Regions from separate parts of the Achromobacter sp. 10T422 genome, predicted to be linked through region 1. Evidence: riboswitches for the same ligand, from Rfam matches in the RefSeq annotation. Region 1 holds a riboswitch; the other holds the start of a gene.
The links. A riboswitch is a leader RNA that binds a small molecule or an ion and turns the genes downstream of it on or off. The one in region 1 is predicted to bind glycine.
Positions count from the first base shown of each region.

Region 2: it holds a riboswitch for glycine, as region 1 does, so the genes downstream of both, gcvT (glycine cleavage system aminomethyltransferase GcvT) here and AC1DB0_RS16230 (D-amino acid dehydrogenase) in region 1, are expected to answer to the same signal.

Region 1 covers NZ_JBFTHD010000005.1:573,993-585,411, reverse strand. Annotated here, with positions in the region: gene AC1DB0_RS16265 (Zn-dependent hydrolase) at 1-568, opposite strand, end outside; gene AC1DB0_RS16260 (spinster family MFS transporter) at 659-2,014, opposite strand; gene AC1DB0_RS16255 (AraC-like ligand-binding domain-containing protein) at 2,109-3,092, shown strand; gene AC1DB0_RS16250 (hypothetical protein) at 3,111-3,362, shown strand; gene AC1DB0_RS16245 (NAD/NADP octopine/nopaline dehydrogenase family protein) at 3,365-4,462, shown strand; gene AC1DB0_RS16240 (3-hydroxybutyryl-CoA dehydrogenase) at 4,456-5,475, shown strand; gene ampC (class C beta-lactamase) at 5,535-6,680, opposite strand; glycine riboswitch at 6,802-6,892, shown strand; glycine riboswitch at 6,893-6,992, shown strand; gene AC1DB0_RS16230 (D-amino acid dehydrogenase) at 7,033-8,262, shown strand; gene AC1DB0_RS16225 (SMI1/KNR4 family protein) at 8,406-8,993, opposite strand; gene AC1DB0_RS16220 (M23 family metallopeptidase) at 9,033-9,608, opposite strand; gene AC1DB0_RS16215 (lactonase family protein) at 10,143-11,360, opposite strand; gene AC1DB0_RS16210 (FAD-binding oxidoreductase) at 11,392-11,419, opposite strand, start outside.
Region 2 covers NZ_JBFTHD010000009.1:116,417-127,835, reverse strand. Annotated here, with positions in the region: gene AC1DB0_RS24260 (GNAT family N-acetyltransferase) at 1-119, opposite strand, end outside; gene AC1DB0_RS24255 (hypothetical protein) at 233-685, shown strand; gene AC1DB0_RS24250 (arginine/lysine/ornithine decarboxylase) at 926-3,187, shown strand; gene AC1DB0_RS24245 (BaiN/RdsA family NAD(P)/FAD-dependent oxidoreductase) at 3,211-4,413, shown strand; gene AC1DB0_RS24240 (superoxide dismutase) at 4,585-5,199, shown strand; gene AC1DB0_RS24235 (ZIP family metal transporter) at 5,231-6,124, shown strand; glycine riboswitch at 6,184-6,283, shown strand; glycine riboswitch at 6,318-6,441, shown strand; gene gcvT (glycine cleavage system aminomethyltransferase GcvT) at 6,532-7,632, shown strand; gene gcvH (glycine cleavage system protein GcvH) at 7,733-8,110, shown strand; gene gcvP (aminomethyl-transferring glycine dehydrogenase) at 8,186-11,059, shown strand; gene AC1DB0_RS24215 (DUF945 family protein) at 11,180-11,419, opposite strand, start outside.

The DNA.
Region 1 (11,419 bases):
ACGGCGGCACGGCGGTCTTGCCGTCGTAGCCGATGGCGGTCAAGGCATCCTGCACGCTGACGCCCTCGCGGTCTTCTTGCGACAACGCATGCTCCAACGTGAACGCACCGGCGTACACGCCCGAGCCCATCATCACCGGCACAAAGCGCGACCCCTCTTCGTTGGTCCACACGGCCAGCTCCAGCGGCGCTTCGGTCTGGATGTTCTCGTCGTTCAGCGTGCGCAACACTTCGAGGCCTGCCAGCACGCCGTAGTTGCCGTCAAACTTGCCGCCGGTGGGCTGGGTGTCGATGTGGCTGCCGGTCATGATGGCGGGCAAATCGTTGTTGCGGCCCGCACGGCGCGCGAAGATATTACCGATGGCATCCACGCGCACTTCACAGCCGGCCTCGCGCACCCAGCGCACGAACAGATCGCGGCCCTGGCGGTCAAGCTCGGTCAGCGCCAGCCGGCACACGCCGCCTTTTTCCGTGCCGCCGATCGCGGCCAGATCCATCAAGGACTGCCACAACCGTGCGCCATCCACGCGCAGGTCGGCCAGCGTTTCAGGTGCGGGGGCAAGGCTCATGGGGACTCCTGGTGACAAGTCGGCCGCGACACCTCGCGGCAATGGTTCGCCCGATTCTGCGCTGTGTACCAGCCCGATGCAAACGCCGGCCTACAAGGGATTCCCCTCACCCTCCTCGCGCGTCAGGCTCTGCCGATAGCTTCTGCAACCCGCCGCCAGCAGCACCACACACAGCACCGTCGCCCCGGCGATCAACAGCGAAAGCGACTGCCCCACCGCACCGGGATTCTTGAACAAACGGTCAGTCAACAAGGCCACCGCCGTCGTGCCCAGCCCCAGCCCGATCAGGTTCGATATCAGCAGGAACAGCGCCGACACCTGCGCGCGAATCTGATTCGGCGGCAGGATCTGCATCGCTGCGGTAGACGTGGGCATGGGAAACGACGCAAAGAACATCGCGGGCAGCAAGAGCGCCACCGACACGCCCACGCTGTCCACCTGTGTGAACGCCACCGCCGGCAACGCCATGCCCACGGCGCCGATCACGCCTGCGCGCAGCGGCGCATCGCGATAGCCGCGCTTGGCCAGCGCATCCATCAGCCAGCCGCCGCAGAACACGCCCGCGGTGTTGGCCACCAGCACCACCACGCCCAGCATGTACCCCACGTCCACGGGCGACATGCCGAACTTGCGCATGTAGAAGGCGGGCGTCCAGCCCAGCAGCGCAAACAGCACCATGGCGTAAAACGAAAAGCCCAGGTAGTGGCAAAAGAAGGTGCGGCGGTGGCGGCCCAGGAAACGGAAGGTGTCGCGGATGGTTGGTTTTTTTGCCTGGCCATCGGCGCTGCGGCGCAGGCCCAGCCGTTGCGGGTCACGCACCGTCAACAGAATCAGCAATGCCACCAGCAAGCCCGGCAGCCCCACGATGAAGAACGTCACCTGCCAGGGCCGCATCGCGCCTATCCACGGCACCACCACGCTGTCCACGCTCTTGAGCAGATTGATGACATAGCCGCCTATCAAAAACGCCATGCCGCCGCCGATGAACGAGCCGATCGAATAGATGCCCACGGCGCGGCCCAGCTTGTCGCGCGGAAACATGTCGCTAAGCATGGAATAGGTGGCGGGCGACAGCGCGGCCTCGCCCACGCCCACGCCAATGCGCGCCAGGAACATGTGCGCAAAGTTGCGCGACAGGCCACACGCGGCCGTCGCCAGGCTCCAGAACGCCACGCCTATCGCGATGATCTTCGGGCGCGAATAGCGGTCGGCCAGCAAGGCGATGGGGATGCCCATCACGGCGTAGAACAAGGAAAACGCCAAGCCGTGCAACAGGCTGAACTGCGTGTCTGACAGCTGAAGATCGTGCTTGATCGGTTCGATCATCAGCGCCAGGATCTGTCTGTCGACGAAGGAAAATATGTACGCTAGCATGCATATCACGACGACGTACCACTCGTAGGCGTAGCTTCGTTTCGTCACTTGCGGCAGCGTGGCGTCAGTCATTTTTTTCCCTGGTAGTTGTCCGTCTTTTGTAGGTCTTTGCGCAGCCAGGCTCTATACGCCGGACGCAACGACTGTTCCCACCGCGCAGGAAAGCATGTTCAACGACACCTATCCGCTGAACCGCCATTGCTTGCTGAACTCGGGCAACGCCGCCGAGGTCAAGGATCAGGTCAGCCAACACCTGTGGTCGCATCGCATGTGCGTCGCCCAGGGAAAACCCTTGCAGTCGCGTCTGTACGGCGTGTTCTTCGGCAACGCGGCGCTGTTCGATCTGCACTACGGCGCCGAAGTTGAAATTGACGCGGGCGACATCGCCAGCTACTACCTGATCCGCATCACGCTGCAAGGCTCGGGCCTTGTCACGCTGGGCAAGCGCAGCGCGTTGATGCAGGCGGGCAGCCTGACGATTTCGTCGCCATCCGAGCCCAGCGTGATCAGCATCGGCCGCGACTGCCGCAACCTGATCCTGCGTGTCGAACGCCAGGCGCTTGAGCACCAACTGCAACGCCTGCTTGACCGCCCCATCAAGCAGGCGCTGGTGTTTGATCTTGAAGTGGATGCCGACGCGCCGGGCCTGGCCGCCGTGCGCGAAACGCTGGACTATCTTTGCCGGCTGTACCAGCACCCCGCCATCGACGGCGTCACGCAGACGCTGGCAGCAGGGTTTTCCGATTACTTGCTGGCCTTGCTGCTGACCCAACTGCCTCATAACTATTCCGAGTCGCTGCGCGCCCAGCGCGGCCAGCCCCTGCCGCAGCATGTGCGGCGCGCGCGGGAATACATCGAGCACCATCTTGACGAGGCCATCTCGCTGGCGGATCTGGCCGCGCATTGCGGCGTATCGATCCGCACCTTGCAGAACGGATTCACCCAGTTCTTGAAGCAAAGCCCCAGCGACTATGTGCGCAACCAACGCCTGACGCTGGTGCATGCGGCGCTGGAAGCGGCGCGCGCGGGCGACAACGTCACCGACATTCTGCTGCGCCACGGCGTCACCAGCTTCGGGCATTTCGCAACCCATTACCGCAAGCGTTACGGCTGCCTGCCGTCGGATACCTTGCGCCAGCACAGGCCCTAGGCGTCAGCGCTGGCGGCCTTGGCTGCGCTGTCGGCCCTGGCTGCGCTGTCGGCCTTGGCTGCGCTGTCGGCCCTGGTTGCGCTGACCGGCCTGCGTGGCTCGGCTTGCGCGGCCCGGCCTGCGCGGCTCGGCCTGCGCGGCTCGGCCTGCGCGGCCCAGCCTGCGCGGCCCGACCATTCCCTTGCCGGATTGGAATGGCGCTTGCGCGTTTGGCGCAGCGCCGCGTGGCGCTCCGCCGCTAGGATCAAGGCTCCATCGAAGGAGCTTTGATCATGCGAATCAGCGTAATAGGCGGCGGCCACGGCTGCTACGCGGCGGCGGCCGAACTGGCGGAACGGGGGCACGAGGTGCGCTGGTGGCGCCGCGACACTGCCGCGTTCCAAGGCTTGCGAGACGCGGGCGCGCTGACCGTCACCGACTATCGCGGCACGCGCCAAGTACCGCTGGGCAAGGGGCCAGGCCAACTGGAACTAAGCGCCTCGCTGCCCGACGCAGTGGCCGACGCGCAAGTGCTTGTCGTCCCCCTGCCTTCAACCACGCACGACGCGCTGGCGCCGGCATTGGCGCCGCTGTTGCAAGACGGGCAAGTGGTGTTCCTGCCGCCCGGCACATTCGGCAGCTACGTCTTTGCGCGCGCCCAGAAAGACGCCGGCAACACCGCGCGCGTGGCCTATGCAGAAACCGGCACCCTGCCCTATCTGGCCCGCAAGCACGGGAACACGGTCGTGATCAGCGGCTACGCCACGCGGCTGCCCACGGGCGTGTTCCCCAGCCGCTTGTCGGACGAAGCGTTGGCGCGGTTGAAGCAGGCTTACCCCAGCATCGAACCCATTGAAGACGGCCTGTCCGGCGCGTTGATGAACGCTGGCCCCATCATCCACCCGCCACTCATCATGATGAACGCCGGGCCGTTGGAACACTTCGACAAATGGGACATCCACAACGAAGGCACGCAAGCGTCCATCCGCCGCGTGACTGACGCGCTGGACGCCGAACGCATCGCCATCCGTGTCGCGCTGGGCTACGCCGCGCCGCACTTCCCGCTGGCCGACCATTACGCCAGCGAGGGCGACGAATGGATGTACGGCCGCGGCGCGCACGGCAAGCTCACAGACAGCGGCGACTGGCGGGAAACCATCAACCTGCACACGCATCGCTACATGCTGGAAGACACGCGGCTGGGCCTGTCTTTCCTGGTGTCGATGGGACGTTGGGCAGGCGTGCCAACCCCGGTTGCACAGGGGCTGCTAAGCGTTGCCAGCGCCATCACCGGCCGCGACCTGTACGCCGAAGGCCGCACGCTGGAACGCCTGGGGTTGGACCGCCTGTCGCGCCGCGGCATGGCCGAGCTGCTGGCGCAAGGATGCTGAACATGGACGACAGAATCTGCGTGGTCGGCGCGGGCCGCATGGGCGAAGGCATTGCGTTGTCGTATGTGCACGCGGGGCGGGACGTGACGCTGATCGACATCAAGCCCCGCAGCGCGACCGAGCAAACCGAGCACGACGCACGCGTGCTGGCCAACCTGCAACGCGAACTGGCCACGATGACGCGGCTGGGCCTGCTGGATGCCGCCCAAGCTGACCTTGCCATGCGCCGCGTGCGCCTGTGCGGGCGCGATAGCGCGGCGGCTGACCTGTATGCGGCACGCATCGTCTTCGAAGCCGTGCCCGAACGGCTGGACGCCAAGCGCGATGCCTTCCTGTGGCTTGCGCAAGCCTGCGCGCCCCACACCGTCATCGCGTCCACCACATCCACCTTTCTGGTGACCGAACTGGCGGAACTCGTGGCAGGCCCGGAACGATTCCTGAACGCGCATTGGTTGAACCCCGCGCATCTGATCCCGCTGGTCGAAGTGAGCCGTGGCCCGAAGACCAGCAACGACGCGCTGCAACGCCTGCTGAACGTCTTGCGGCAAGCCGGCAAGGTGCCCGTGCAATGCGCCCCTGCCGCGGGCTACATCGTGCCGCGCATTCAGGCCTTGGCGATGAACGAAGCCGCCCGCATGGTCGATGAAGGCGTGGCCAGCGCCGAAGACATCGACACCGCCGTGCGGCTGGGTTTCGGCCTGCGCTTCTCGGTGCTGGGCCTGCTGGAATTCATCGATTGGGGCGGCGGCGACATCCTGTACTACGCCTCGCGCTATCTGTCCGCCGAAATCGGCCCGCGCTTCGCCGCGCCGGATGTCATCGCCCGCAACATGGAACAAGGGCGTAACGGGCTGCGCGATGGCCAGGGCTTTTACGACTACGCCGGGGTGGACGTGGATGCCTACAAGCTGGAACGCCTGGGCGAATTGTGCAAACGGCTGGAGCTGATGGGACTGCTGCCGCGCTTTGATGCGGCGAAGGCTGCCGCCGGTTCGAACCGGACCAGCGGTTAGCGGTTGGCGATTGGCGGATCGCAGTTCGCGGTTCGCGGGTCGCAGGTCGCAGACAGCGCTTAGCGGATCAATTCCTCCAGAATCTGATACGCCAGCCGCACACGCGCTTCGTTCGGATAGTTCTTGTTGGCCAGGATCACCACCCCGACCTTCCTGGCCGGCACGAACGCCACGTAACCGCCGAAACCGTTGGTCGACCCCGTCTTGTTGATCCACACATCATCGCGCGGCGCGGACGGCGGCGCGAGCGCGGTGACCGGGTGGCTCTGGCTGTTCAGCGTCCCCGCGTTGGCCGCCAGCAGCGCGTCCAGCGTGGCGGGATACGCCAATTGCTCCCACGCCAAGTCTTGCGTCATGTCGCCCACGCGGTAGTACCCGACATGCGTCTGGCGAATCGCGCGATGAATGGCATCATTGCCCGCGGCGTTCATGTTCGCATCCACAAAGCGGATCAAGTCACGCGCGCTCGTCTTCACGCCATACGCCTCGGCCGCCAGCACGCCCGGGTTCACGCGCACGGGCGCATCCTGCTTGTTGTAGCCCTGCGCATAATCGCCCATCTTCGCCGCCGGCACGTCGATGTAGGTGTGCGACAAGCCCAGCAACGGAAACAGCGTCTTTTCCATGGCCTGCGTGAACGGCTGATCCAGGCTTTTGGCCGCCACCACGCCCAACATGCCGATGCTGGGATTCGCATAAGTCCGGTAGGTGCCTGCGGCGTACTGCGGGGTCCAGGCTTTCAAGTAATCCATCAACTGCGCGTCATTGCACACCGCGTCCGGCACCTGCAACGGAAAGCCGCCACCCGTGTGCGTACCCAGATGAATCAGGTTCAGTTTGGCGAATGCCGAGCCCTGCAACGCGGGAACGAAACGCGCCGGGCTATCGCCCAGCGACAGCTTGCCCAGCGCTTCTGCGTAGGTGGCCAAGGTCGCCGTGTAGGTCTTGCTGATCGAACCCACTTCAAACAACGTGTCGGGGCTGACCTTCGCCTTTGTCTGACGCGACGCCACGCCGTACTGGTGAAATTCGTGGCGGCCGTCGCGGGTAATGGCAATCACCAGGCCCGGCACGTCGTGTTCCTGCATCAGCGCCTGCGCTGCGGCATCGATCTTTTGGTCGGTCGCAGAGGGCGCCGCCATCGCGGGCGGCACAGACGCCATCGATGAAAAAACGGCCAATGCCAACAACATCGTGCGTCGCATCGCGGGAAAGCTCATTCTTTTCGTCCTATTTTTATCAGACAGCTACGCGCGCCGCCGGCAACATAGTACTAACCCTGAATCAAATGCGACAGAAACTTGGCTATTCTCTACTCCGTCGTTTTAAAACCGCGTAGAAGAGACTGGCCCTTGCGGCCAGCGCCGACGGAGCAACCGCCCCGGAAACTCTCAGGCAACAGGACTGCGCGAGTCTAGACAATCTGGAGAGAGGCGCCGTGCGCGCCCACCGAAGGGGAACCCGCCGCCGTCAGCGCTGCGGGTGAAGCTCTCAGGTACAGAGACAGATGGGGTGCTGCGGCCTAGATGGGCCGCTGCCACACCGTCTGGAGCCATCATGCCCCGCATCGCCATCATTGGCGCCGGTATCACCGGCGTCACGTCCGCCTATGCCTTGTCCAAACTGGGTTACGACGTCACCGTCTACGACCGCCAGCGCTACCCCGCCATGGAAACGTCCTACGCCAACGGCGGGCAGCTATCGGCCAGCAACGCCGAAGTCTGGAACAGCACCGCCACCATCCTGAAAGGATTGCGCTGGATGTTGCGCAAGAACGCCCCGCTGCTGCTCAACCCCAAGTTCAGCTGGCACAAGTATTCGTGGCTGGCGCAGTTCATGGCGCAAATCCCGAACTACCGCGACAACACCATCGCCACCACCCGCCTGGCCATCGAAGCGCGCCAACACTTGTTCGACATGGCCGATGCAGAAGGCATTGATTTCGACCTGGAACGCCGGGGCATCCTGCACATCTATCACGACGCCGCTAGTTTCGACACCGCGCGCCGTTCGAATGCATTGCTGGAAGCGGGCGGGCTTGAACGCTACGCAGTGTCCAGCAGCGAAGCGCGAGACATCGAACCCACCCTGCAAACCGGTTGCTACGGCGGCTTCTACACGCCATCCGACGCCACCGGCGACATCCACAAATTCACGCGCGGCCTGGCCGCCGCCTGCGAACGCCGGGGCGTCACCTTCGTGCAAGACGCCGACATCGACAACATCAGCCGCGACAGCCGGCCGTACGTGCTCGACATCCTGCGCAACGGCGGCACACAACGCGAGCAACACGAAGCCCACGCCATCGTCGTCTGCGCGGGCGCCGCCAGCCGCAAATTCGCCCAGCAACTGGGTGATTCGCTGAACATCTATCCGGTCAAGGGCTATTCCATCAGCGTCCACCTGGACGACGCAGAAAGCCAGGCCGCCGCGCCGCGCGTCAGCCTGCTGGACGAAGCCGCAAAAATCGTCACCAGCCGCCTGGGCGACCGCTTCCGCGTGGCCGGCACGGCGGAATTCAACGGCTTCAACATGGACATCCGCGCCGAACGCGTCCAACCCCTGATCGACTGGACCCGCAAGCACTTCCCCAACGTGAAGACGTCCCGCGTGGTGCCCTGGTGCGGCCTGCGCCCCATGACCCCCAACATGATGCCGCGCGTCGGCCCCGGCAAACGGCCCGGCGTGTTCTACAACACCGGACACGGGCATTTGGGGTGGACGCTGTCGGCAGCAACGGCGCAGATGCTGGCGGCGAGCGTGGGGCGTGCGCTGCCGGTGGGGTGAGGAAGGGGGGATTGCGGTAAGCCGAGAAGCGCAGAGGACAAGATCGTTGCGCTTCGCACGATGGGCCCGCGGAAGGCATTTCACCTTCTGCGGGTTTCAACGCGTTAGCCGCGCCGGGTCAATTCGTGCACGGGCAAAAAGCCTTACCCCTGCAAGGTCTCGAAAAACGATTCAGCCTCATCACCATTCCCAAGCACCTTGGCAGCTTCACGAATCGCCGCCTCCCGATACTTCGGCTTAAGTTCCCAATCATCGTCCCGCAAGTCTTCATCGGCGTCATGAAACACGACGCCAATCGCAGCCGCTGCCGCCGCGAACGTCAGCAGGTCAGGCGCAAATTCATCGGCGGTCCAAGACCCCGCGCCATGGCGCGCGAACAGTATCTGTCCGGTTTGAGTCTCCAGAATGAACGGGTCGGCGTTCATATCTGCGATCACCAGCCATTCATCCCGCCAATCGGCTACGCGCTGGCCGTTTGACGCATCCCATCGATAACCGGCTTGCAGCGTCCACAGGCGATGCAGCGGCGGAAAACTGATTGCGGTCTCTGACAGCGTGATGCCCACCGGGCCGACGTTCTCGTGATAGGTCTCGCCCCAGGGGCCGATCTGCTCGTAGAAGTCAGCCAATGATTCAGGCAACGGAATATCGCCGGTCCATGCGCTGCGGGGTTGCGGGCGCAGTTCGCCGAACAGGGAAAATTGTTCTCGGATCTTGGGAATGGAAATCATGGCGGCAATGGGCAAATGCGGGAAGACGAATGCCGGGGATTATCGCCGCTCGGTAACGGTGCGAGAAACCGAAGGGGCCGCCATCAGTAAGTCATAGGGGTTGATTGCCCCGCCGTCATAAATTCCATAGTGCAAATGCGGCGGTGTGCCCTTGGCGTTGCCGGTATTGCCCACATACCCCAGCACATCGCCTGGCGCGACCAATTGTCCGCGCTGGATATCTGCATAGCCGTCCAGGTGCGCGTAGTAATGCCGCTGGCGGCCGGGCCCCAGCACCCACACCACTTGCCCGCCCAGATTGTTGGTGCCGACCTGCATGACGACGCCTTCCGTCGTGGACAGCACGGGCGTCCCGCGCGCCGCAAAGATGTCGATGCCTTCATGCCGCCGCCCGCCCGCACGCGCCGCGCCCCAGGTATCGGCCAGCCGCGCAGGCGTGACGCCCTGCACAGGAACCGGCAAAGCGGAAGGCGCTTCCTGCCATGCCAGCCGCGCCATATGCCACGGCGCGCGCGCGGCATCCGGCAGCCGCGGCCATGCCCAAACTGCCAGCGCGGCGCCTAAAGCCAGGACGACGACACGCCGAAGAAAACGCCATAGGGGGTGTGCATTCATGAAGGGTTCGACGCTTGCCGGACGGCGGGGTTCCCCGCCCAAGCGCAATGCGAAGTCGCTATGCGCCTGAGCCTAACTTCTGGTTTCCTACTTTTTCAGATAGCTCTTGTTGCCGGAGTCCGTCATGCAATAGCGGCCTCCACGCGGACCTGTGCAATAGGTTCCGCTCCGGCAACTGCAACCTGACGATGACGCACCGGGCGCAGCCGGTGGTGCCGGCATCAGACGTTGCATGCCCGATCCCCGCTCGGCTGAGCACGAACGCTTGGATGCGCTGACAGAACCGTCATTGCAAACGAAAGTCTCGCCCTGACAATGCGACACGCCGCCCTTGCGTCCACTGCAAGGCTGATTGGCCGCCAGGGCCGGCGCGCAAAGCACTAACGCAAGTCCCAAAGCGATCCCGTGCAAGGATCTCCGAATCCAGCAAGCAGGCACGTCTGTCTCCCGTCAGAACGAGTGGCTTCAACGTGGCGCCATGCTGCATGGCTTGTCACAGCGCCGGGCGGCGTATCGTAACGCAGCCCGTGCGCCTTACACGAACACCAGACAAACCGGCGTCGCCACCTGGGCGACCACGTCCGGGTCTCCCAGGCGCCCGCTCGCACCATCTACGCGCAGGCGCAGAATCGAGTCGCCCTTTTGGTTTAGCGCATACACGCTGCCGCCGTCTGGCGACATGCTTAGCGCGCGCGGGAAGCGCAGCCCTTCGGTCCAGGTTTGCACACGGGTCAGCGCGCCGTCTGCGCCGACGGCGAAGACGGCGATGCTGTCTGCCTGGGGGTGGTCGTTCTGCACGCGGCGCGTGGACGCATAGAGGTAGCGGCCGGACGGATGGATCAGCAGAGACGCCGCATTGGCCACGCCGGTGAAGCCTGCGGGCGTGGCCGGCACGATGTGGCGCGGTTCCAGGACGCGGCCTGCACGGGCGTCGTATCCCAAGCACGCGATCGTGGCGTCCAGCTCGTTGACGACATACAGCAGCTTGCCGCCAGGATGCAGCGCGAGGTGCCGGGGGCCGCTGCCGGCCGGCAATGCCGTGCGGCCGGCCAGCGCCATGCGGCCCTCTTCCAGGGTGAACAGATTGATGCGGTCACTGCCCAGGTCGGTGGCCAGCACGCGTTGGCCGGTGGGGTCGAACAACACCATGTGCGGATGCGCGGATTCCTGTTCCGGGCGCGGGCCGGAACCGGTTTCCTTGACGATGCCTGAGACGGAATCCAGCGACCCGTCGAGATGGATTGGCAACACGTTATAGGTGCCACCCAGGTACTGCGCGGTGACCAGATGGCGGCCGTCGGGCGATACGGCCAAGTGTGCGGGCGCGGTGCTGGCCAACGACAGCGGCTGCCGGTTCAGCAGGTGCAACGTGCCATCGTTCTCATTGATGGCATAGGCTTCCGCGGTGCCTCGGGGCAGGCCTTCCCAGTGATCGATTTCATTGATGGCGTACAGAAATCGTTGTGACGGATGGACCGCAAGGAACGACGGATTGACGCTTTGCACGACCTGAACCAGGCGCCATTCGTCCGCGCGCAATGCAAAGACGTGGATACCTGCGGAAGGCGGCCCGCCGGCGGTGCCGCCCGGCGCGTCATGCGTGTAGGTGCCCACGTAGGCAAAGCGGGCAGGGTCCGCGGCAGATGCCGTGGCGCCCATCGCCGACAGCCACGGCCCCACCGCGCCTGCGGCCGATAAGCCGCCGGCGAACTGAATGAAGGATCTGCGCGGCGCACTCGAAAGGGAGTTCATGACAGGTTCCGGCAAGGCAAGCCGCGCGCCATCATGGGCGCACCGACATCGCGTGGTGG
Region 2 (11,419 bases), on a different contig from region 1:
TGTTCCTCTTCGTAACTTGATCCGAACGATTCGGGTGTTTCCACCAGCGCGTCCAGGCGCAATTGACGCAGGGGCGCGGCATCCGGGGCGGTCAGACGTCTGACAAGCGGTATGGGCATGGTCTGAGAGTGTTGGGAATACGGAACGGTTGGGCGGTTTGGGCAGTATAGGCGGGGGGCGCTTGCCTATAATGGGGCTATTGCCGCTTGCGGTTTTCACAAAGGAGCCAACGATGTTCGGTTTCCTCAAGATAAACCAGGACGCCAATCTCGACGAAGTGCAGGAAGCCTTCGTCGCCAGAGTGGCAGACGCTGCGCAAGACTTTGTCGATGCCGCCGGGACAACCGGCGCCGTGCTGGACTACTCCCTGTCCAGTGTCCATGCGCTGGACGACGCGCTAGAGGCCGCCCACCTTGGGACCTTGCCTCTGACCCCCATGCAAACCGTTGGCGCCGCCGCCTACCTGTACGAGGTCGGACGCCGCGCGCATGGCGGCTTGTACGAGGTGTGCGACGACGAAGACCCGGTTGTGCTGGTATGTGGCGACCCCGGCTCCGAAGTCTGTTTTGGCGCCATCGCCAAGATCGAGCGGCGCATCCGGGACGGGGCCACCGAGTCCATCCCCGCCTACTTCGAGCAGTTCACCACCGCCTTGCAGACCGGCGAAGCCCGCACCATCCGCTAGGTTTGCTCCCCCCGGCGCCGTTGTCTCTGTGCTGAAAGCGCCCGCTTTTGGCGCGATGACAACGGCTGTGCATGCCTTCTGGGGATTTCCCGTAGGACTGTAAGAAAAACAGCCCTACAATTCCGCCATTCCCGCTTCCCGGCGGGTGCTCGCGCCGTCTGTCATCAGGCGGATTTTTACTAGAAGTACATTCGGGCTGCGAACCGCGTCCGATCCCGCCTTGCCCCCAGGAGCGCCTGCATGAAATTCCGCTTCCCCATTTTCATCATCGACGAGGACTACCGTTCGGAGAACGCGTCCGGTTTGGGTATTCGTGCCTTGTCAGCTGCAATCGAGGCCGAGGGCGTCGAGGTGATCGGGGTGACCAGCTATGGCGACCTGAGTTCGTTCGCGCAACAGCAAAGCCGCGCCAGCGCCTTCATCCTGTCGATCGACGATGAAGAGTTCGACGTGGATTCGCCCGAGGACGTGGCCAGCGCAATCAAGAACCTGCGCATGTTCATCGGCGAGCTGCGCTTTCGCAACGCCGATATCCCCATCTATCTGTACGGTGAGACGCGCACGTCGGAACACATTCCGAACGACATCCTGCGCGAACTGCACGGCTTCATCCACATGTTCGAGGACACCCCCGAATTCGTGGCGCGCCACATCATCCGCGAAGCCCGCAGCTACGTGGATTCGCTGCCGCCGCCGTTCTTCCGCGAGCTGGTCAAGTACGCGCAAGACGGTTCGTATTCCTGGCACTGCCCCGGGCACTCGGGCGGCGTGGCGTTCCTGAAGAGCCCGGTGGGCCGCATGTTCCACCAATTCTTCGGCGAGAACATGCTGCGCGCCGACGTCTGCAACGCCGTGGACGAACTGGGCCAGTTGCTGGACCACACCGGCCCCATCGCCGAGTCCGAACTGAACGCCGCGCGCATCTTCCATGCCGATCACTGCTTCTTCGTGACCAACGGCACGTCGACGTCGAACAAGGTGGTGTGGCACGCCAACGTTGCGGCTGGCGACGTCGTGGTGGTGGACCGCAACTGCCACAAGTCGATCCTGCACGCCATTACGATGACGGGCGCGATCCCGGTGTTCCTGCGCCCCACGCGTAACCACCTGGGCATCATCGGCCCGATCCCGCTGGAAGAATTCCACCCGGACAACATCCGCAAGAAGATCGAAGCCAACCCCTTCGCACGCGAAGCGGTGAACAAGAATCCGCGCATCCTGACGCTGACGCAAAGCACGTATGACGGCGTCATCTACAACGTGGAAATGATCAAGGAACAGCTCGGCAGCTACATCGACACGCTGCACTTTGACGAAGCGTGGCTGCCGCACGCGTCGTTCCACGAGTTCTACACGGACATGCACGCGATTGGCCAGGACCGCCCGCGCAGCCAGGACGCGATGGTGTTTGCCACGCACTCCACGCACAAGCTGCTGGCCGGTATTTCGCAGGCCTCGCAGATCATCGTGCAGGAATCCGAGACCCGCAAACTGGACCGCAACGTTTTCAACGAGGCGTACCTGATGCACACGTCGACCTCGCCGCAGTACGCGATCATCGCGTCGTGCGACGTGGCCGCCGCCATGATGGAGCCGCCCGGAGGCACCGCGCTGGTCGAGGAAAGCATCCGCGAAGCGCTGGACTTCCGCCGCGCCATGCGCAAGGTGGAATCGGAATTCGGCAAGAACGACTGGTGGTTCAAGGTCTGGGGCCCGAACCGTCTGGTGTCCGAAGGCATCGGCAACCGCGACGAGTGGATTCTGGAAGCCAACGACCACTGGCACGGCTTCGGCGAAATGGCCGAAGGCTTCAACATGCTGGACCCGATCAAGGCCACGGTCATCACCCCGGGGCTGGACATGTCGGGCAGCTTCGGCGAAACCGGCATTCCGGCTGCGCTGGTGTCCAAGTACCTGACCGAGCACGGCGTGGTGGTGGAAAAGACCGGCCTGTATTCGTTCTTCATCCTGTTCACCATCGGCATCACCAAGGGCCGCTGGAACACGCTGTTGACCGCCTTGCAGCAGTTCAAGGACGACTACGACCGCAACCAGCCGCTGTGGCGCATCCTGCCGGACTTCTGCCGCGTGCATCGCCGCTACGAGCGCATGGGCCTGCGCGATCTGTGCCAGGAAATCCACGAAGCCTACCGTGCGCGCGACGTCGCCCGCCTGACCACCGAGATGTACCTGAGCGACATGGTGCCGGCGCTGAAGCCGTCGGACGCCTTTGCCCGCATGGCGCACCGCGAAGTCGAACGCGTGGACATCGACAAGCTGGAAGGCCGCGTGACGGGCGTGCTGTTGACGCCGTATCCCCCGGGCATTCCGCTGCTGATTCCGGGCGAACGCTTTAACCGCACCATCGTGCAGTACCTGCAATTCGCGCGCGAATTCAACGAGCGCTTCCCGGGCTTCGAAACCTACATTCACGGCCTGGCCGACGAACCGGGTCCCGATGGCGAGAAGCGCTACTACGTTGATTGCCTGATTGAAGAATAAGGCCCGGCGGGTCTGGAGTTTCGATGTTTGATGTAGCCGTACTCGGCGCCGGCGCCGCTGGCATGATGTGTGCAGCGGTCGCCGGTCAGCGCGGCTTGCGCGTGGTGCTGGTCGACCACGCCGAGCGCCTGGCGGAGAAGATCCGCATTTCCGGTGGTGGCCGCTGCAACTTCACCAACATCGGGGCCGGACCCGCCAACTTCCTGTCCGACAATCCGCATTTCTGCCGCTCGGCCCTGTCGGCCTACACGCCGCAGGACTTTCTGGCGCTGATGAAGCGCCACCATATCGCCTGGCACGAGAAGCATCGCGGCCAGCTGTTCTGCAACGATTCCAGCGAATCCATCATCGACATGCTGCGCGCCGAGTGCGACGCGGGCAATGTGCAATGGCGCATGGGCTGCTCAGTGGCCGAGATCGGCCACGGCGAGCAGGGCTTTGAACTGCGCACCGGCCAGGGCGTGATCCGCGCGGCCAAGCTGGTGGTGGCTACCGGCGGCATGGCGATTCCGCAGTTGGGCGCCACCGACTTCGGCCTGAAGATTGCGCGCCAGTTCGGCCTGAAGGTGGTCGAACCCCGGCCGGCGCTGGTGCCCCTGACGTTTGACCCCGTGCAATGGCAGCCCATGTCCGAACTATCGGGCGTGGCGCTGGAAGTGGGCCTGCACACGGGGCAGGGCAAGACGCGCGGAGAATTCCTGGAAGACCTGCTGTTCACGCATCGGGGCTTGTCAGGCCCGGCGATCTTGCAGATTTCCAGCTACTGGAAGCCCGGCGAACCCATCGTGATCGACCTGGCGCCCGGCCGCGATCTGGCCGAAGAGCTGCTGGCGTCAAAATCCGGTAACCGCCAGCAGGTGCATACCGTGCTGGCGGGCCTGTGGCCCAAACGGCTGGCCGACCGCTGGCTGCATCTGGCAGAGCAGGGCGGCAAGCCCGGCCTGGCGGCATTACGTCTGGCGGATGCGCCCGACAAAACGCTGCGCGCACTGGCGCAAGACATCCATCAATGGTCGCTCGTGCCCAGCGGCACCGCTGGCTACAAGAAGGCCGAAGTGATGCGCGGCGGTGTGGATACGCGCGGGCTGGACCAGAAATCCATGCAGGCCAAGACCACCCCCGGCCTGTATTTCATCGGCGAAGCGGTCGACGTGACCGGCTGGCTGGGCGGCTACAACTTCCAGTGGGCCTGGGCCTCGGGCGTGGCCTGCGGGAAAGCGGTGTAAGCAGGGGGCGAGGGGCGGGCGGGATGGACCCGGCGCCCGGGCGCATCGCGCATTCCGTTGGCTCGAATTGAAACAATCCCATTGTGATATCAAATAAAAATACATATCATTTATGTTTTCGATATCGACTATTGCCTCTCCATCGGGAGGGCGAGTCCCACGGAGACATGCATGGCCTATACCCTTCCGACCCTGCCGTACGCTTATGACGCCCTGGAGCCTCACATTGACGCGATGACGATGGAGATCCACTACAGCAAGCATCATCAAACCTATGTGACCAGCCTGAACGCCGCGCTGGATGGCGCCGGCCTCAGCACTGACGAACCCGTCGAAGCCCTGGTGGCCCGCCTGGACCAATTGCCCGAAGCCATACGCGGCGCGGTCCGCAACCACGGCGGCGGCCATGCCAACCACAGCCTGTTCTGGTCGGTGATGTCGCCCGAAGGCGGCGGCGAGCCCGACGGCGCGCTGGCCGCGGCGATTGAATCGGAACTGGGCGGCCTGGCTGCCTTTCGCGACGCCTTCACCAAGGCGGCGCTGACCCGCTTTGGCAGCGGCTGGGCCTGGCTCTCGGTAACGCCCGCCGGCAAGCTGGTGGTGGAAAGCAGCGCCAACCAGGACAGCCCGCTGATGCACGGCAATACGCCGATTTTGGGCCTGGATGTCTGGGAACACGCCTACTATCTGAAATACCAGAACCGCCGTCCTGAATACATCGGCGCTTTCTACAATGTCGTGAACTGGCCCGAAGTGGCTCGCCGCTACGCGGCCGCGAAGGGCTAAGCCTATCTCTCTGAAGGAGGGTAGCGGCCCTATGAACACTTTCAGCCGTCATCGCGTGCGGCCTGCGGCCACGAGCATCAGCGTGTGGACGCTTGCCGTCATGGTGTCCTGCCTGGCGCTGCATCAGCTCTGGGTGTATCTGGACGAGCATGCGCCGCACGTGGCTGACGCGCTGTTAGGGGGGCTGGTCGCCGCTGGCGCGACCGCGCTGGGCACCTTGCCCATTCTCTTCGCCCGCACCATTCCGCAGAAAGTCCAGGACAGCATGTTCGGCTTCGGCGCGGGCGTGATGCTGGCGGCCAGCGCGTTTTCGCTGGTGGCCCCCGGTATTGCCGCCGCCGAAACGCAAGGCATGGGGCCGTGGGGCGCGGGGCTGACGGTGGGCGCCGCCATCTTGCTGGGCGCGGGCGTGCTGCTGATCATGGACCGCACCCTGCCGCACGAACACTTCATCAAGGGCCGGGAAGGCATCGAGGCGCACCGGCTGCGCCGCACCTGGCTGTTCGTGTTTGCGATCACGTTGCATAACCTGCCCGAAGGCCTGGCGATTGGCGTGGGGTATGCGGGTAGCGACCCCGTGCGCGGCACCGCATTGGCCACGGGTATCGCCATTCAGGACATTCCCGAAGGGCTGGTGGTGGCGGTGGCGCTGCTGGCGGCCGGCTACAAACGCGCGTTCGCCGTGGCGCTGGGCATGTTGTCGGGGCTGGTTGAACCGCTGGGCGCCGTGCTGGGGGCGGCCATCGTGGGGTTTTCGGCGACCATGCTGCCATGGGGCCTGGGCTTTGCCGCGGGGGCCATGTTGTTTGTCATCAGCCATGAAATCATTCCCGAATCCCATCGCAAGGGGCACGAGGTCTACGCCACCTGCGGGCTGATGTTGGGCTTTGTTTTGATGATGCTGCTGGATACCGCGCTGGGGTAGCGCGCTTGATTTTTCGGTTTTCGGCGCAAGGCTTTCGTTGTATGCTTTCGCCGCTGTCATGCATGTTTGCGGGAGAGAGCGGCTGTTTCCACGAATCAGCCGCCGCCGAAGGCGCAATTCGCCCAGAATCGCTCAGGTAACCGATACCGCACATGCTTGCCCCGTCCCGGTTTTTCACCGTGTGGATGCGGCAAAACAGTACTCTGGAGAGACCTGGCGCCGACCCTCGAACAAGGGACATATCGCGCAGCCCAGGCGCCGAAGGTGCAAACCCGCCACGCGGGGCAACTCTCAGGCAAAAGGACAGAGGGGCGGAAGATTCAGCCGTAGCCGTGCGGGCGCAGTCCGCTTGTCACGACCGGCATTCCGTAACCCTGGCAAAGATTGCCGTCCCGGAGTTTCCGCGCATGTCCGCAACCCTCAAACGCACCCCGCTGGCCGAAGAACATATCGCCTCCGGCGCCCGAATGGTCGATTTCGGCGGCTGGGATATGCCCTTGGCCTACGGCTCGCAGCTCGAGGAGCACCACGCGGTGCGCCAGGACGCCGGCATGTTCGATGTGTCGCACATGCTGAACGTTGACGTCACCGGCCCCGACGCCTTCGCCTTCCTGCAACGCCTGGTCGCCAATGACGTGTCCAAGCTGACTGTGCCTGGCAAGGCCTTGTACAGCTGCATGCTGAACCCGCAAGGCGGCGTCATCGACGACCTGATCATCTATTTCTTCGCCGCCGACGAATGGCGCGTGGTGGTCAACGCCGGCACGGCCGACAAAGACATCGCCTGGATGCAGCGCGTGAAGCAGGCTGGCCAGTTCGACGTCACCATCGCCGCGCGCCGCGATCTGGCCATGGTGGCCGTGCAAGGCCCCAACGCTCGCGCCAAGGTCTGGGCCGCGCGCCCGGCATGGCAAGCCGCCACCGAAGCGCTGACCCCGTTTGTCGCAGCCCGCGTTGACGGCGACACGCTCGTGGCCCGCACCGGCTACACCGGCGAAGACGGCTTTGAAATCGTTTTGCCCGCGACCGAAGTCGTGCAGCTGTGGCGCGACCTGGTTGCGCAAGGCGTGCGACCGGCGGGCCTGGGCGCGCGCGATACGCTGCGCCTGGAAGCCGGCATGAACCTGTACGGCCAAGACATGGACGAGCTGACCCAGCCCGATCAAGCCGGCCTGACCTGGACCGTGTCGCTGAAGAACGCCGAGCGCCGTTTCATCGGCCGCGACGCCCTTGAACAATTCGCCACCCCCGCCACCTTCATCGGCCTGAAGCTGCAAGAGCGCGGCGTGATGCGCGCCCACATGGCCGTGCGCACGCCGGCCGGCACGGGCGAACTCACCAGCGGCACCATGTCGCCCACGCTGGGCGTGTCGATCGGCTTTGCCCGCCTGCCGCAAGGCGTGCGTCCGGGCGATACCGTCGAGGTCGACATCCGCGGCAAATGGGTGCCCGCCCTGGTCTGCAAGCTGCCTTTCGTCCGTAACGGCAAAGCCGTCGAACACTCGTAAACTCGAAGCTTCGCGCGAGCCGCCTGCCCGGTCCGGGCACGCGCCGCCCGCGCGAGGCGCGCAACACCATTCATCTACCCGCATTCCCTCAGGAGTTCCCATGAGTCTGCCCACCGATCGCAAGTACACCTCGTCCCACGAATGGGTCAAAGCTGAAGGCGACGTGTTCGTCGTCGGCATCACCGACACCGCCCAGGATCAATTGGGCGATCTGGTCTTCGTTGGCGACGTGAAGGTTGGCGCCAAGTTGAACGCGGGCGAAACCGCCGGCGTCGTTGAATCGGTCAAGGCCGCATCCGACATCTACGCACCCGTCGCTGGCGAAATCGTCGCCTTCAACGAAGAGCTGGAAAACAACCCCAACCTGATCAACGAATCGGCCTTCACCGCCTGGATCTTCAAGATCAAGCCGGTCAACGCCGCGGATGCCGACAAGCTGCTGGACGCTGCCGGCTACGAAGCTGTCGCCAACGGCTAAGCCGTTTCGAGGCTGGCCCGCCGCCCGTATGGCGCGCCAGCCTCGCAACCTGCATCACCACCCCGAGATTCCCCCATGTCGCGCGCCCTAGACACCCATACCGACTTCATTCCCCGCCACATCGGCCCTTCTGACGCCGACCAGGCCGCCATGCTCAAGGTCATTGGCAGCTCCAGCCTGGACGCCCTGATCGAAGAAGTCGTGCCCCCGAAGATCCGCAGCCAGGCCCCGCTGGCGCTGCCGCCCTCGCGCAGCGAAACCGACGTGCTGGCCGAGCTGAAGCAGATCGCGGGCCGCAACAAGGTCTTCCGCAATTACATCGGCCAGGGTTACTACGGCACGCAGACGCCCAACGTCGTGCTGCGCAACATTCTTGAGAATCCCGCCTGGTACACGGCCTACACGCCGTATCAGCCGGAAATCTCGCAGGGCCGTCTTGAAGCCCTGCTGAACTACCAGACCATGGTCGCCGACCTGACCGGGCTGGACATCTCCAACGCCTCGCTGCTGGACGAAAGCACCGCCGCCGCCGAAGCCATGACGCTGGCCCGCCGTGGCGCCAAGTCGCAAAGCCCGGTGTTCTTCATCTCGCGCCATGTGCATCCGCAGACCATCGAAGTCGTGCGTACGCGCGCCGAAGGCCTGGACATCGAGATCACCGTCGGCGACGAAGCCGAAGGCCTGCCCGAGTGCTTTGGCGTGCTGCTGCAATACCCGCACAGCACCGGTTCCGTGTCCGACTACCGCAAGCTGGCGGAAGCCGCCCACGCGCAAGGCGCGGTCGTCGCGTGCGCCACCGACCTGCTGGCGCTGGCCCTGTTGGCCGCCCCGGGCGAGTGGGGCGCCGACATCGCCATCGGTTCGGCCCAGCGCTTTGGCGTGCCGTTCGGTTTTGGCGGCCCGCACGCGGGCTTCATGGCCTGCAAGGACGCCTTCAAGCGCAACATGGCCGGCCGTCTGGTCGGCGTGTCGAAAGACGCGCAAGGCAACCCGGCGATGCGTCTGGCGCTGCAAACGCGCGAACAGCACATCCGCCGCGAGAAGGCCACGTCCAACATCTGCACGGCGCAAGTGCTGCTGGCCGTGATGGCGGGCATGTACGCCGTGTGGCACGGCCCGGCCGGCATCCGCCGCATTGCCGAGCGCGTGCAGCGCAGCACCGCCATCCTGCGCGCCGAACTGGTGAAGCTGGGCGTGAAGGTTGTGAACAACACGTTCTTCGACACGCTGCTGCTGGAAACCGGCCCCGCCACCCCGGCCATCCTGACGGCCGCCGAGTGCGAACACATCAACCTGCGCCGTGTTGACGGCGCGCGCCTGGCCGTGTCGCTGGACGAAACCGTGACCGTCGCCGACCTGCAAGCGCTGGTCAACGTGTTCGCCGCCGGCCTGGAGCGTGATGATGTCGAACTCGACATCGACGCCCTGGACGCCGCCGCCGCCAGCGGTATCCCCGCATCGGTTGCCCGCGAAAGCGCCATCCTGAAGCACCCGGTGTTCTCCAGCGTGCAATCCGAAACCGACATGCTGCGCTACCTGCGCAAGCTGGCCGACAAGGACCTGGCGCTGGACCGCACGATGATCCCGCTGGGTTCGTGCACGATGAAGCTGAACGCCACGGCCGAGATGATCCCGATCACGTGGCCCGAGTTCGCGTTGATCCACCCGTTTGCGCCCGCGTCGCAAAGCCAGGGCTACAACGAGCTGATCGACCGCCTGTCCGCCGCGCTGTGCGAAATCACCGGCTACGACAACATCAGCCTGCAACCCAACTCGGGCGCGCAAGGCGAATACGCCGGCCTGCTGGCGATTCGCGGCTATCACCAAGCCAACGGCCAGCATCAGCGCAACGTCTGCCTGATCCCGTCGTCGGCGCACGGCACCAACCCCGCGTCGGCGCAACTGGCCGGCATGGACGTCGTGGTGGTGGCGTCGGATTCCAACGGCAACGTGGATCTGGCTGACCTGCGCGCCAAGATCGAACAGGTTGGCGACAAGCTGGCCGCGCTGATGATCACGTACCCGTCCACGCACGGCGTGTTCGAAGAAGCCGTCACCGAGATCTGCGATCTGGTTCACCAGGCGGGCGGCCAGGTCTACCTGGACGGCGCCAACATGAACGCGATGGTCGGCGTGGCCCAGCCCGGCAAGTTCGGCTCGGACGTGTCGCACCTGAACCTGCACAAGACCTTCTGCATCCCGCACGGCGGCGGCGGCCCCGGCGTGGGTCCCGTGGCAGTGCGCGCCCACCTGGCGCCGTACCTGCCGGGCGTGGTGAACGAGCAGGGCAAGCTGCCCGGCGACGCGAAGGTTGGCCCGGTCTCGGCCGCGCCGTTCGGTTCGGCCGGCATCCTGCCGATTCCGTACGTGTACATCGCGCTGATGGGCGCCGACGGCCTGCGCCGCGCCACCGAAGTCGCCATCCTGAACGCCAACTACATCGCGACCCGCCTGCGTGACCACTACCCGGTGCTGTACGCGGGCCGTAACGGCCGTGTGGCGCACGAGTGCATCCTGGACGTGCGTCCGTTGAAGGAAACCAGCGGCATCAGCGCCGAAGACATCGCCAAGCGCCTGATGGACTACGGTTTCCACGCGCCGACGATGAGCTTCCCGGTGGCGGGCACCTTGATGGTCGAGCCGACGGAATCCGAAGGCGTCGCCGAACTGGACCGCTTCATCGACGCGATGATTTCGATCCGCGAGGAAATCGCCCAGGTCGAACGTGGCGAACGCGATCGCGAAGACAACGTCCTGAAGAACGCGCCGCACACCGCCCAGATGCTGCTGGCCGAAGAATGGCTGCACGACTACCCGCGCCAGCAGGCCGCCTACCCGGTGGCGTCGCTGCGCGAGGCCAAGTACTGGCCGCCGGTGGGCCGTGTGGACAACGCCTACGGCGACCGCAACCTGGTCTGCGCCTGCCTGCCGATCGAAGCCTACGCATAAGCGCACGCGCTTCAGCTTTAGCTTTAGCTTTCAGGCAATAAAAAACCCCCATCAGCAATTGATGGGGGTTTTTCTTTGGGGCCGAGCGATGCGCCAGGTGGTGGCCCTGGCGCGGCAGGCTTACTTGGCCGATGCGCCCTTGGCGACGTCGTTGAAGTCTTCAGCGATGCTGATGAAGGTGTTCAACAGGATTTGCAGGTTGTCCTTGCCGATCCCGCCTTCTGCGTTCATGTCCATCTGCAGCACGGCCTGGTTCTTGTCGTCCAGGTAGGCGCGCGTCCAGCGGTATTCCTGATTCCAGCTGTTGATGGCCTTCAGCGTCACCGGCTTCTTGGTCTTGTACGTGGCGGTCATCACCAG